DNA from 3 places in the Amycolatopsis sp. NPDC051071 genome. Region 3 is predicted to be linked to each of the others. Evidence: riboswitches for the same ligand, from Rfam matches in the RefSeq annotation. Region 3 holds a riboswitch; each other region holds the start of a gene.
What was found. Region 3 has a riboswitch for S-adenosylmethionine ahead of thrC (threonine synthase). Riboswitches for the same ligand answer to the same signal wherever they lie in the genome.

Region 1 (3,929 bases), on a different contig from region 3:
CGCAAGGTCGACGATCTCCGCGAAGGCATCGCCGCGTCTCTCCGCCGGTGTGCACTGATCGGCTTCCCCGTTCGGGGCTTGATGTGCGAGCGGTACCAGAAGCGCGTTCAGGCGAGCGCCTGTCTCTGAATCGAGGTCGCCGCGCATGTCCCAGCGGCCGGTACGTTTCCGGCGTAACCAGAACTCGCGTCGAGGGCCTTTCGACTTGGAGTCATCGGCGTTCTTCGAATCAGGGTCGTGTCGTCCGATCTCGTCGTTGCCGGCGATCGTGACGTCGCGAGGCCTCGCGACGCCGGCGAGATCGACCAGAGTCCGCTCGGCGTCGACCCGTGCGCTCGCGGCGATGTGTTCTGGCAGCCTCCTCATGACTGTGACGATTCGGTCGATGCCGCCATCGGCCAGCAGGCCTTTGGCGGCTGCGGCTCCGGTCAAAGGCGCGACGGGTGGAATCGAGGTGCCGTCGCGCGCGTGTCTCGAGTTGAGCGCCACCGCTCGAGCGGTCACCTTTCTCGCTTCGGCCCGAGAAACCCGGGCTGCGTGCTCGTAGAAGACGGCGATCGAGTTGTATCCGAAGAGGTCGCGGACACCACGTGACTCGATCTCGGCCAGGATTTGGCCGACTTCGGCGAACAGACGTCGCCCTTCGCGTAGCCGAGTCTGCAACTCGTGGAGAAGCAGATCGGGGTCACCTTCCGGCAGGTTCAGCGGGAAGGCCTTGGATGCGTTTTTGCTGGTCACCCCTCGATTGTCGGGGCGGAATCGAACTTATGCACGGTATCGATCGGGTGAATCATAATCACGCTGTGGCGCTGCCAACTTGCTCTCATCACTCCGCAGTAGTACGTGCGCCAGAACGGATACGCCGTAGGGATGTTGCGGTTAAGTCAGGATGGTCGGAGTCGCCTGGCCCGGCTCCCCGAGCGCGTCGAAGGAACGAGGATCCCGGAGCGGCAAGTCGACTCTGTCGACGATTGACCCGTGGGCGGTGGCGGCCTCTGAACACTGAGCCTTCCCCGCTCGACGATGTCGGCTATCTGCGACCCGTTCGTCCACCGGCCAAGGGTGGCTTACCGGGGCTGGCTACGATCGTCGGGTGACTGAACTGCTCGGGCCTGCGGAGATCAGGGCGCTGGCGGCCGAGCTGGACGTACGTCCGACCAAGAAGCTCGGCCAGAACTTCGTGCACGACCCCAACACTGTGCGCCGCATTGTCGACCTCTCAGGAGTCGGCGAAGGCGACGTCGTACTTGAGGTCGGGCCAGGGCTTGGCTCGCTGACACTCGGGCTGCTCGCGACCGGTGCCAAGGTAGTCGCGGTCGAGATCGACCCCGTGCTGGCAGGCCGACTGCCGGACACGGTGGCCGAGCGCGGCGGAGCCGAAAGGCTGACGGTCGTCGGGGCGGATGCTCTGCGGGTGACGGCGGGGGATTTGCCCGAACAACCGTCGGCGCTTGTCGCGAATCTGCCTTACAACGTCGCTGTTCCCGTCGTGCTTCATCTGCTCGCTGAGCTGCCTTCGCTGACCAGCGGGCTCGTGATGGTCCAGACCGAGGTGGCTGACCGGATGGCGGCCGGGCCGGGAAGCAGGACTTACGGCGTGCCGAGCGTCAAGCTCGCGTGGTACGGGAAGGCACGCAAGGTCGCCGCGGTGCCCCGATCAGTGTTCTGGCCTGTGCCGAACGTGGACTCCGCGCTGGTCGCCTTCGAACGTGGTGACGCAGTCGTGACAGCCGTGAGCCGTAAGCGGCTGTTCGCGGTCGTCGACGCGGCATTCTCGCAGCGGCGAAAGACGTTGCGGGCAGCGTTGGCCACCTGGGCTGGCTCGGCTGAACGCGCGGGCGAGTTGCTCGCGAAAGCGGGCATCGACCCCAAGACCCGCGGGGAGCAATTGGACGTTCATCAGTTCGCTCGTATCGCCGCCGCGACCGACTGACCGCCGTGAGTCATGACAGGCCGCGTTGAGGCAGCCGTGTCGTGACGCCGAGGGAACCTTGTTCCATAACGTGGTGATTGTGGTCGGCGCCGCGCTGATGCGAGCGTTGACCGAGGTCAGCACGACGGCATAAGTCCTCTTATCGATGAGCGTCTTCCCGACCTGTCTGTGCAGGCAGCGGCCTCGGTGTGAATTCGAAATGGCCGCCGGTTCCCATAATATGGGCACTGGATCCTGTATTATGGACGCGACCAGACGTGTGATCTGCGCCTACACGCTTGCTTTCATCCAGTGGGATCGGTTTTACTCAGTGAACCATCCCGAGCGACTGAGAGACCTGGCTCGCCGAAGTCGCAGCAACCACCCTCCACAGGGCAGGTGCTACAGCCAGGACCGATGGAGGCTGTGCCTAATGAACAGGGTCACCCACCCACTCCTGCTGACCAGGCGACGTGTCGTAGACGAAGGTCGCCGCTCGGTAAGTGCGTGTCGACGCTCCACCGTTACTGCCTGAGTTCTTCCTCTTTTCTTCTGAAAACCGTCCGTTCTGGACGGTTACTCGGTGACGGTTGGCGCGCTCGAAAGAAGCAGCGCCCCATGTGCATGGAGCCCTTCGTGATCACTGTCGAAAACTTGTCCAAGTCCTTCCCCCTCAATGGAAATCCCGTCGTCGCACTGCGCGACGTCAGCGTGGACATCCAGGCCGGCTCGCTGTTCGGAGTCGTCGGTCCGGCCGGCTCCGGCAAGTCGACCCTCGCTCGTTGCATCGGCCTTCAGGAGCGTCCTGACCGAGGCGTAGTCCGTCTCGACGGCCTCAACACGGGAACCCTTGACGGCCGCCGCCTGCGAGAGATACGTCGGCAGGTCGGCGTCGTGAGCACCAAACCGGAACTGCTCACCGAGCGCACCATCGCCGGGAACATCGCGTCGCCGCTGGAGCAGCTCGGGCTGGATGGGCCACAGCGTCGGAATCGGGTCGGCAACCTGCTCGACCTGGTCGGACTCACCCAGCGCGCGGGTCAGCGGCCGGGAGAACTGTCCGAGGGGCAGCTGCGCCGGGTGGCCATCGCCAAGGCTCTGGCCGCCGGTCCTTCCGTGCTCCTTGCCGACGACCCGACCGCGGGTATTCGGCCCGAAGAGTCCGGAGCGGTCCTGACCGTGCTCGACCGCGCGCGTGCCGAGCTCGGCGTCACCGTGTTGCTCACTACTCCCGACGCGAGTGTGGTTCGCCGTGTCTGCGATGACGTGGCAGTGTTGGAGGCTGGCGCGGTCATCGAACGTGGAACCGTGCTCGACCTGGTCTCCGACCCGAACAGCCGGACCGCGCAGGCCCTGCTGCCGACGATCGAGACCAGCAGGGCGCAGGTCTCGAAATACGACCGAGCCGTGGACGTCGTGCTGGTCGGTTTCGCGTCGGTCGGAGCACTGCTGCCTGAGGCCGCCGGTCGCTTTGACGTCGAACTCGCCACCATCGGCGGCGGCTTGACTCGGATCGGCGACACCCCGGTCGGCCGTTTCCGGCTCGGCGTGCGCGGTGAGCACGCTGATGCCGCGCTCGCGTGGATCGCCGAACGCGGCGGCCACGTGACCCACCCGGTCCGCGGACCGCAGGGTGTCGCTGCCTGATTTTCTCGTGAACGGGTCGCCCAGGACGAAACCGTCTCGGGCGGCTCGTTCGCATCTGACTCGTCCTGTTCAGCTTTCTCCTGATGGCGGCACAAGTGGAGCGGCCACGTAGGCTTGAGCCGTGCTCGCCGTCGTACCGCCCCCAGTCACCGTCAGGGTTCCCGCCAAGGTCAACCTCCACCTGGCGGTCGGTGACGTACGCCCGGATGGCTACCACGAGCTGGTGACCGTGTTCCAGGCGCTTTCGCTGACCGACGAGGTGACCGTCGCGGTCACCGAGGAGCCCGGCGTCGAGGTCTATGGCGAGGGTGAAGGTTCCGTACCGACCGGGGCCAACAACCTCGCATGGAAGGCGGCGCAGGCGCTGGCC
Region 2 (3,929 bases), on a different contig from region 3:
GCCATGGAGAAGGCGGCACCGGGGTTGCGCACCAGCTGGAAGTACACGAGCCCGCCGAGGAACTCGACCGGCTCCTTGCCCGCCAGCGTCGACACGGCGATCTGCTTGGTGAGGATGTCGATCCCCCACAGCACCGCGGCGACGACGAACACCACGCCGACACGCTTCTTCGGCGGCGACGGCGCGGGTGGCGCGGTCTCGGGCTCTGTGCTCACTCCCCCATTGTCCACGGAGCGTGTTCAGGTCCCCTCGGCGGCCGTCTTCGGCCTGCTCAGCAGCACCGCGAACGCCCCGGCGAGCACGACGAGCGACGACAGCACCAGCGCGAGCTGTCCTTGGGCGAGAACGACCGCGCAAAGCACGTAGGCCGCGGCCACGATCAGCACCAGCACGCTGCGGTCCAGCCAGGCGAGCAGAACGAGGCCCAAGGTCAGCAGGACCGCGCTCCGGGTGTCCCCGTCCATGTCGAGTTCCCAGTAGCCGACCAGATCCGCCAGCACGACGGCGACCAGGCCACCGAGTGCGATCGCGGCGACCTTCCACCACGGCATGGCGTTCTCGGCCCGCCTCGCCTTGACGGCGTAGAAGACCACGGTGCAGGCGTAGACCACGAGCACGGCGAACAGCCAGCCGTCGTTCCTAGCCAGGCCGGAGAACGACATGTCCAGCGCGGCCACGGACTCGCGGCTCATCTCCATACCGCGAAGGGATCCGTAACTGCCGCCGGGTTCGAGCAGGTCTCCGGTCCCGTACCCGCTCAGGTACTGCGGCACGGGCGCGTAGGCGAACCACCCTTCGGACCGGCTCGGCCCGACGGACAAGGCCACCACCGCCAGCTGGGCGAATCCCAGCAACGCCAGCGGAAACCAGTAACGCGGTCGCTCGTTCCCCATGCGGGGTGAGGATAGTGGGTCAGGCGCAGAACGGGGGAAGCTCCCGCGGATCCCCTTCCGGAACCCAGCGGCCTTCGGGCTTCTCGTACTGCCAGCGGGCGCCGCGGGCGACGATCTGGCGCAGTGCCAGCACCACCCGGTCGACGTGCTCGGCGGTGCTGCCGAGGCCGAGGCTGACCCGGACGGCCTGCTGGCCCGCCGAACCGGCGGCCGCGATCAGCCGTTTGGTCGCGACATGCGCGCAGAACGCGCCGTCCCGCACACCGATGCCGTATTCCGCGGACAGGACCGCCGCGAGCCAGCCGGGCTCGAAGCCGTCGACGATGAAGCTCAGCGTGCCGACCCGGTCCACCGGCGCGTCGAACAACCGCAGTTCGGCGAAACCGGGGATGCCGGCGAGACCGCGACGCAGCCGTGCGAGCAGTTCGTCCTCATGGGCGACGATCGCGTCCCAGTTTTCGGCCAGCGTCTCGCAGGCGACACCGAGGGCGTAGACACCGACAGTGTTGGGGGAACCGGCTTCGTGCCGCTCGGCTCCGGCGTTCCAGACGACGCCGAAGTCTTCGGAGTCGCGGGTGACGAGTTTCGTGGCGCCACCACCGGCGAGGTACGGCTGGGCGGCACGCAGCCAGTCGGCGCGGCCGATCAGCGCACCGGCACCGAAAGGCGCGTACAACTTGTGGCCGGAGAGCGCGATGTAGTCGACGTCCAGTTTGCGCACGGAGATCTTGCGGTGCGGCGCCAGCTGCGCGGCGTCGAGTGCGATCCGGGCGCCGTGGCGGCGCGCGACGGCGGCGATCTCCTTGACCGGCAACAGTTCCCCGGTCACGTTGGACGCGCCGGTGATGACGACCAGCCGCGGCCCTTGCGGGCAGTCGGCGAGCGCTTCGTCCACAGCGGACACTGCCGCGAGCCGCGTGCGCGGGGTCTGGATCCGGCGCACATTCGGACCCTTCCACGGCAGCAAAGCGGCGTGGTGATCGGTGTCGAACACGACGACGGAAGTGTGCTTCGGCAGGCTGCGTGCCAGGAGGTTGAAGGAATCGGTGGTGTTGCGGGTGAACACGACGGTGTCGGTCGATCGCGCGTCGACGAAGTTCCGCAGGATTCCCCGCGTGCGCTCGTAAAGCTTGGTGGAGACCTGCGAAGCGAACCCTGCACCGCGGTGCACGCTGGCGTACCAGGGAAGGAACTCGTCGACCGCGTCACGCACCTTGTCCAGACAGGGCGCGCTCGCCGCGTGGTCGAGGTTGGCGTATCCGATGTCGCCGCCGGTGACCAGCGGGACCCGCAGCCCGGCACCGGCGACCGTCGGGATTTCGTGTGTGGCAACAGTTGCCGCCGCGGTTTCCCCGTCAGTGGCGGGGGTGCTGGTGCGTTCGAGAGCGAGTGTCATCGTCATCCTCCGGGCCAGGGGACCCCGACGAGGATCCCGCGCTTGCCCGTCGCACCGCGCGACGAGCCTGGTCCTCACCCGGGGCACCCCACCGCGGAAGGAGGGTTGCCGGTCAGCTAGCCGGGGCTTGACGCTGACACTCGTGACCTAAAGACGAAGTTAGCGGATGTCCGGGCGATCAAGCCACCCCTTGCCCGCATGTTGAGACGCCGCTCACGCCTTCCGCAAGCGAAGAGAACCCGCGTTCAGTCCTCTGGTTGCGGTAGTTGTACGTGCAAGTACCGCAACTAGAGGACTAAACGCGGGAGGTCAGAAGTCGCGCGAGTCACCGACGCGAGAGGTCCCGTTGTCCGGGTGGATGCTTGCCGAGTGAACCGGCTGCCCGGTCTCGAACGGCACGCCGAACGCCGGGAACCCGCCGGCGGCGGCCGCCACCGGCGCCGAGAAGATCACCCCGACGAGGACGGTCGCCACCCCCAGGCCAGCGAACCGCATAGGAAATTTCGTCACCCTATGTACCCCTTAACCCGCAACGCTCACCCATTCGAGGGAATCGATTACTGGCAAAGTAATCCAAAAGGAGCACAAAGGGGAAGAAGTTTCTGAGATCAACCGACGAACAGCTGGTGCCCGTTCGTGCCTACTGGCCGGATTCACCCTTCCACCTGGCGAGGCGACCGGCCCGGTCGACGGCTCGCAGGCGTCGTTCGGCCGCGTCGCGCGCGTCGGAGGTGGTCACGACGAGTAGCTGGTCGCGTTCCTGGAGCCGGGTGTTCTTGCTGGGGGTGAAGCCGGTGCCGTCGCGGACGAGAAGACTGATCGTCGCCCCGACCGGCAGCCGCAGTTCGGCCAGGTAGACGCCGTGCATCTTCGATCCGGAGTTGATGCGGACCTGCAGCAGTTCGGCGCCCATCTCGTCGAGCGGGGCGGAGTCGACGTCGATCTCGTGTGCTTCCGAGCCCTGCGCCAGCCCGAGGACTTTCGCGAGCGGGGTCAGCGTCGCCCCTTGGAGCAGGGTCAGCACGATGACCAGCACGAATACCGCGTCGACCAGTTCCTGCGCGCCTGGCACCCCGGACGAAAGCGGGATCAGCGCGAGCACGATCGGCACGGCCCCGCGTAGCCCGGCCCAGGACAGGAACACCTGATCTCGCCAGGGGACCTTGAACGGGAGGGCCGAGAGCACCACCGAAAGAGGACGGGCGAGCAGCAGCACGACGGCACCCGCGACCAGGCCCTGAACCAGGCTTTCGAAGATCCGGCCCGGCGAGGCGAACAGGCCGAGCAGCACGAACAGGCCGATCTGCGCGAGCCAGCCGAGCCCCTCGGCGAAGGAAAGCGTGTCCGATCGATGCGGCAGCTTCGAATTCCCCAGCACCAGGGCCGCGACATAGGTGGCGAGCAGTCCGGAGGCGTGTGCCAGCTGCCCGCTCGAATACGCCACGACGCAGACGGCGACCGTGGCCAGCGGGTAGAGACCGGTGGCCGGGAGCGCCGCCCGCCGCAGCGCCTGCGCGCCGATCCAGCCGAAGGCCAGTCCGATCACCAGTCCGGCGGCGAGTTCGTAGACCACGAGCAGCGGCAGCGACCAGTCGACGGTCGTGCCCTCGGCGAGTACGACGACGGCGATGTAGGCGGGG
Region 3 (3,929 bases):
CTCAGATGCCGAGGGCTTCGCGGACCGCGTCGGCCGAGGCGCTGACGGTGGCCTTCGGGCCGACCTTGTCCTCGACGGCGTCGAGGGTCTTGAGGCCGTCACCGGTGATCAGCAAGACGATCTCCTCGTCCGGGTTGAGCTTGCCGGTTTCGATGAGCTTCTTGGCGGTCGCCACGGTGACCCCGCCGGCGGTCTCGGTGAAGACGCCTTCGGTACGGGCGAGCAGCCGGATGCCCTCGACGACCTCTTCGTCGGTGACGTCTTCGATCGCGCCGCCGGTGCGGTTGACCACGTCGAGGACGTAGGGGCCGTCGGCCGGGTTGCCGATCGCCAGCGACCGGGCGATCGTGTCGGGCTTGACCGGCTGGATGACGTCGTGGCCCGCGCGGAAGGCGGCCGAGACGGGGGAGCAGCCGGTGGCCTGCGCGCCGAACACCTTGTAGGGCGTTTCGTCGACGAGGCCGAGCTGGCCGAACTCGCGGAATCCTTTGTCCACCTTGGTGAGCTGGGAACCGGAGGCGATCGGCACCACGATCTGCGGGGGAAGCCGCCAGCCGAGCTGTTCGGCGACCTCGAAGGCCAGTGTCTTGGAGCCTTCGGAGTAGTAGGGCCGGACGTTCACGTTGACGAACGCCCAGCTCTCCTGCTCGGCGGCGAGCTGGGTGGCGAGCCGGTTCACGTCGTCGTAGTTGCCGTCGACCGCGATCAGGTCGCCGTCGTACACGGCGGTGGTGAGGATCTTGGCGCGCTCGAGGGTCTTCGGGATCAGCACGACCGACCGCCAGCCGGCGCGGGCCGCCGCGGCGGCGACCGCGTTGGCCAGGTTGCCGGTCGACGGACAGGCGAGCACCTCGAACCCGAATTCGCGGGCGGCCGCCAGTGCGACGGCGACCACGCGGTCCTTGAACGAGTGGGTCGGGTTACCGGTGTCGTCCTTGACCCAAACCTTCTTGACACCCAACGCTTTCGCGAGCCTGTCGGCCTGGATGAGCCGGGTGGCGCCGGGTTCGGTGTTGGGGATCTCCTCGACGTTCGAGGGCACCGGGAGGAGCTTCTTGTAGCGCCAGATGTTCTTCGGCCCGGCTTCGATGTCTTCGCGGCGCACGCGGCCGAAGTCGTAGGCGACCTCGAGCGGCGAGAAGTCCTCCGCGGAGACGAATTCGGGGGCGAGTGGCTGCCGGTGTCCCTCTTCCTTCGACACCAGTTCGACGGCCGGTCCGAGATCCGGGGTCTTGGTGGTGGAGGTCGTGCCGAGGGTTGCGGTCATCGCGAGGTCCTTCCTCATCTGCCCCGCCTGGGCGGGCCGGAATTGGCACCGTGTTCGTCAGCTACCCCGCGATCGCGGGATGACAGGCTGACGCCGGTTGCCGGGGCTTCATCGGGCCGTTCCCTCTGCCCCTCTGGATGAGCGGTATTCAATTGTCGGCACGCGTGTAATCGCGTCGCCTCGCCAACACCGTACGACATGGGCCTCGGGTGGGGCCACCGTGTCCGGAACACATCACCGGAGAAAGCACACGAGAGGAGGAGTGGCAGGATCGTGACCGTGACGACGCAAGCTTCCGCCCCATCGCCGCTGGTACTGGTCCTCGGTGAGGAAGAGCTGCTGATCGAACGCGCGATCCGCAGCGCTTCCGACGCGGCCAAAGCGGCCGATCCGACGGCGGATCTCTCGCGGATCCGGGTGTCGGACCTCACAGTCCCCGCACTCGCGGAGATGGTCAGTCCTTCGCTGTTCGCCGAGGACCGGGTCATCGTCCTCGAATCCGCGCAGGACATCTCGCAGGAGCTCGCCGACGGGGTGATGGCCTACGTCAAAGCCCCCGCCGACGGCATCGTGCTCGTCGTCGTGCACAGCGGAGGCGGCCGGAGCAAGGCCGCGAAGGCGCTGCCCGCGGCACTGAAGAAGGCCGGGGCGGAGGTCGTCGAGTGCCCGAAACTGACGAAGGCCGCTGAGCGGGAATCCTTTGTCCGCAACGAGGTTCGCCGGGTCGGCGGGAAGATCGACGGCGCGGCCGTGCTCGCGTTGATCGATGCCGTCGGTTCGGATCTTCGCGAGTTGTCGTCGGCCGCGACCCAGCTCGTCGCGGACGCCGGGGGAACGGTCGACGAACAGGCCGTGCGCCGCTATCACCGGGGTCGTGCGGACGTGAACGGGTTCGCCGTCGCCGAGAAGGCCGTCGCGGGAGACAGGACGGCGGCGCTGGTGTCACTGCGCTGGGCGATGCAGCTGGGAGTGCCGCATGTGCTGGTCGCGGATGCCCTCGCCGACGCCGTCCGCACCATCGCGCGGGTGTCCGGCGCTGGTCGCGGGAACCCGAACCAGATGGCGGGTGAGCTGGGGATGCCGCCGTGGAAGGTCCGTAAGGCACAGGGGCAGGCCCGAGGGTGGGGCCAGGACGGTCTCGCCACCGCGATGCGGGTCGTCGCCCGGCTCAACGCCGAAGTCAAAGGTGTCGCCGCCGATCCGGAATACGCGCTGGAGCGGGCAGTCCTCGAAGTCGTCGAGGCCCAAGGCGTCGGTCGCTGAACATACGAAAGGGCCCCGGCGACTCGCGTCGCCGGGGCCCTTTCTAAAGCCGATCAGAGAGAGTTCGCGCGCTTCGCGATCGCGGACTTCTTGTTGGCGGCCTGGTTGGCGTGCAGGACGCCCTTGGTCACGGCCTTGTCCAGCTTCTTGGCCGCGTCCTTCTGAAGCTCCAGGGCCTTGGCCTTGTCGCCGGAGTCGGCGGCCTCACGGAACTTGCGGATCGCGGTCTTCACCGAGGACCGGATCGCCTGGTTGCGCTGACGCGCCTTCTCGTTGGTGGTGATGCGCTTGATCTGCGACTTGATGTTGGCCACGGGGGCGCTCCTCTTGGATCTCTCGGTGGTTCGCCACCGCGCTGTGACCGGCCCAGCGCGCTCGGGAGCGGCGCGGGTTTCCTCCATGACGGAATGCCACACGGCGACGAGGGGCCAGCTTAACAGCCGTCCCGGGGCGGAACGCGGCCCCCTCCGGGTGGGTTGCTGCGGTACGGTGAAGATCGTAGTGCCTAGGGTTCCGCCGCCTGCCCGCTCAGGAAACACACAATCAGGGACAGGCGGGGCCGGTCCGAGCGGCACCATCGGCGGGGCCGGAAGCGCCGCCGTTCATCTGACGGGACAAAAGCCTGGAGGACCGGGTTTTCCGTATGCGCGGAAAACGTGAAAGGTCCGCAGTGAACGCCACCGCTTTGTTTTTCGTCCTCGCCGCCGCGATCATCCACGCGGGCTGGAACTTGGCCGCCAAGCGGCTCCGCCGGGGCGGAGCCCGGTTCGTCTGGGCCTACTCCTGCCTCTCCGCGATCCTGCTCGTCCCCGTCATGGCGGTTTCGCTGGCGGTGGAGCCGCAACGTCCACAGTGGACGTGGCTGCTCGCCGTCGTGGTCACCGCGGTGTTGCACATCGCCTACGGAGTCGTCCTCCAGCGGGGTTACGCCGTCGGCGATCTGTCCGTCGTGTATCCCCTGGCCCGCGGTACCGGACCGCTGATCTCGGTGCTCGCGGCCGTGGTGCTGCTCGGTGAGCGCCCCGGGCCGCTCGGCCTGGTGGGGGCGTTCCTTGTGATCGCAGGGGTACTGGTCATCGGTACCGGGCGGGCACCGGCGAACGCCGCCGCCGCCGACCGCTCCGCTCGCCGCAAGGGCGTGGCGTACGGGCTGCTGACCGGGCTCACGATCGCCGCCTACACGCTGTGGGACGCGCATTCGGTCACCGGTCTCGGCGTCCCGCCGATTGTTTATCTGGGAACGAGCGCGATCCTGCAGATCCTGCTCATGGCGCCATACGCGCTGAAGGATCGCGAAGACGTCTCGTGGCTCTGGCGCGAGCACAAGCGCGAAGTGCTCATAGTCGGCGTGCTCTCGCCGGTCGCCTACCTGCTGGTCCTCTACGCCCTCCAGATCGCG

Region 1: another riboswitch for S-adenosylmethionine. It lies ahead of AB0M65_RS05635 (ATP-binding cassette domain-containing protein); the one in region 3 lies ahead of thrC (threonine synthase).
Region 2: another riboswitch for S-adenosylmethionine. It lies ahead of AB0M65_RS11875 (aminotransferase class V-fold PLP-dependent enzyme); the one in region 3 lies ahead of thrC (threonine synthase).

Annotation. Positions count from the first base shown of each region.
Region 1 covers NZ_JBFBBY010000010.1:65,330-69,258, forward strand. Annotated here, with positions in the region: gene AB0M65_RS05625 (DUF222 domain-containing protein) at 1-738, opposite strand, end outside; gene rsmA (16S rRNA (adenine(1518)-N(6)/adenine(1519)-N(6))-dimethyltransferase RsmA) at 1,094-1,933, shown strand; SAM riboswitch class I at 2,246-2,336, shown strand; gene AB0M65_RS05635 (ATP-binding cassette domain-containing protein) at 2,549-3,559, shown strand; gene AB0M65_RS05640 (4-(cytidine 5'-diphospho)-2-C-methyl-D-erythritol kinase) at 3,681-3,929, shown strand, end outside.
Region 2 covers NZ_JBFBBY010000026.1:31,099-35,027, forward strand. Annotated here, with positions in the region: gene lspA (signal peptidase II) at 1-215, opposite strand, end outside; gene AB0M65_RS11870 (hypothetical protein) at 240-893, opposite strand; gene AB0M65_RS11875 (aminotransferase class V-fold PLP-dependent enzyme) at 913-2,289, opposite strand; SAM riboswitch class IV at 2,323-2,437, opposite strand; gene AB0M65_RS11880 (hypothetical protein) at 2,599-2,784, opposite strand; gene AB0M65_RS11885 (potassium/proton antiporter) at 2,930-3,929, opposite strand, start outside.
Region 3 covers NZ_JBFBBY010000011.1:47,233-51,161, reverse strand. Annotated here, with positions in the region: gene thrC (threonine synthase) at 2-1,267, opposite strand; SAM riboswitch class I at 1,279-1,411, opposite strand; gene holA (DNA polymerase III subunit delta) at 1,547-2,530, shown strand; gene rpsT (30S ribosomal protein S20) at 2,584-2,844, opposite strand; gene AB0M65_RS06060 (EamA family transporter) at 3,174-3,929, shown strand, end outside.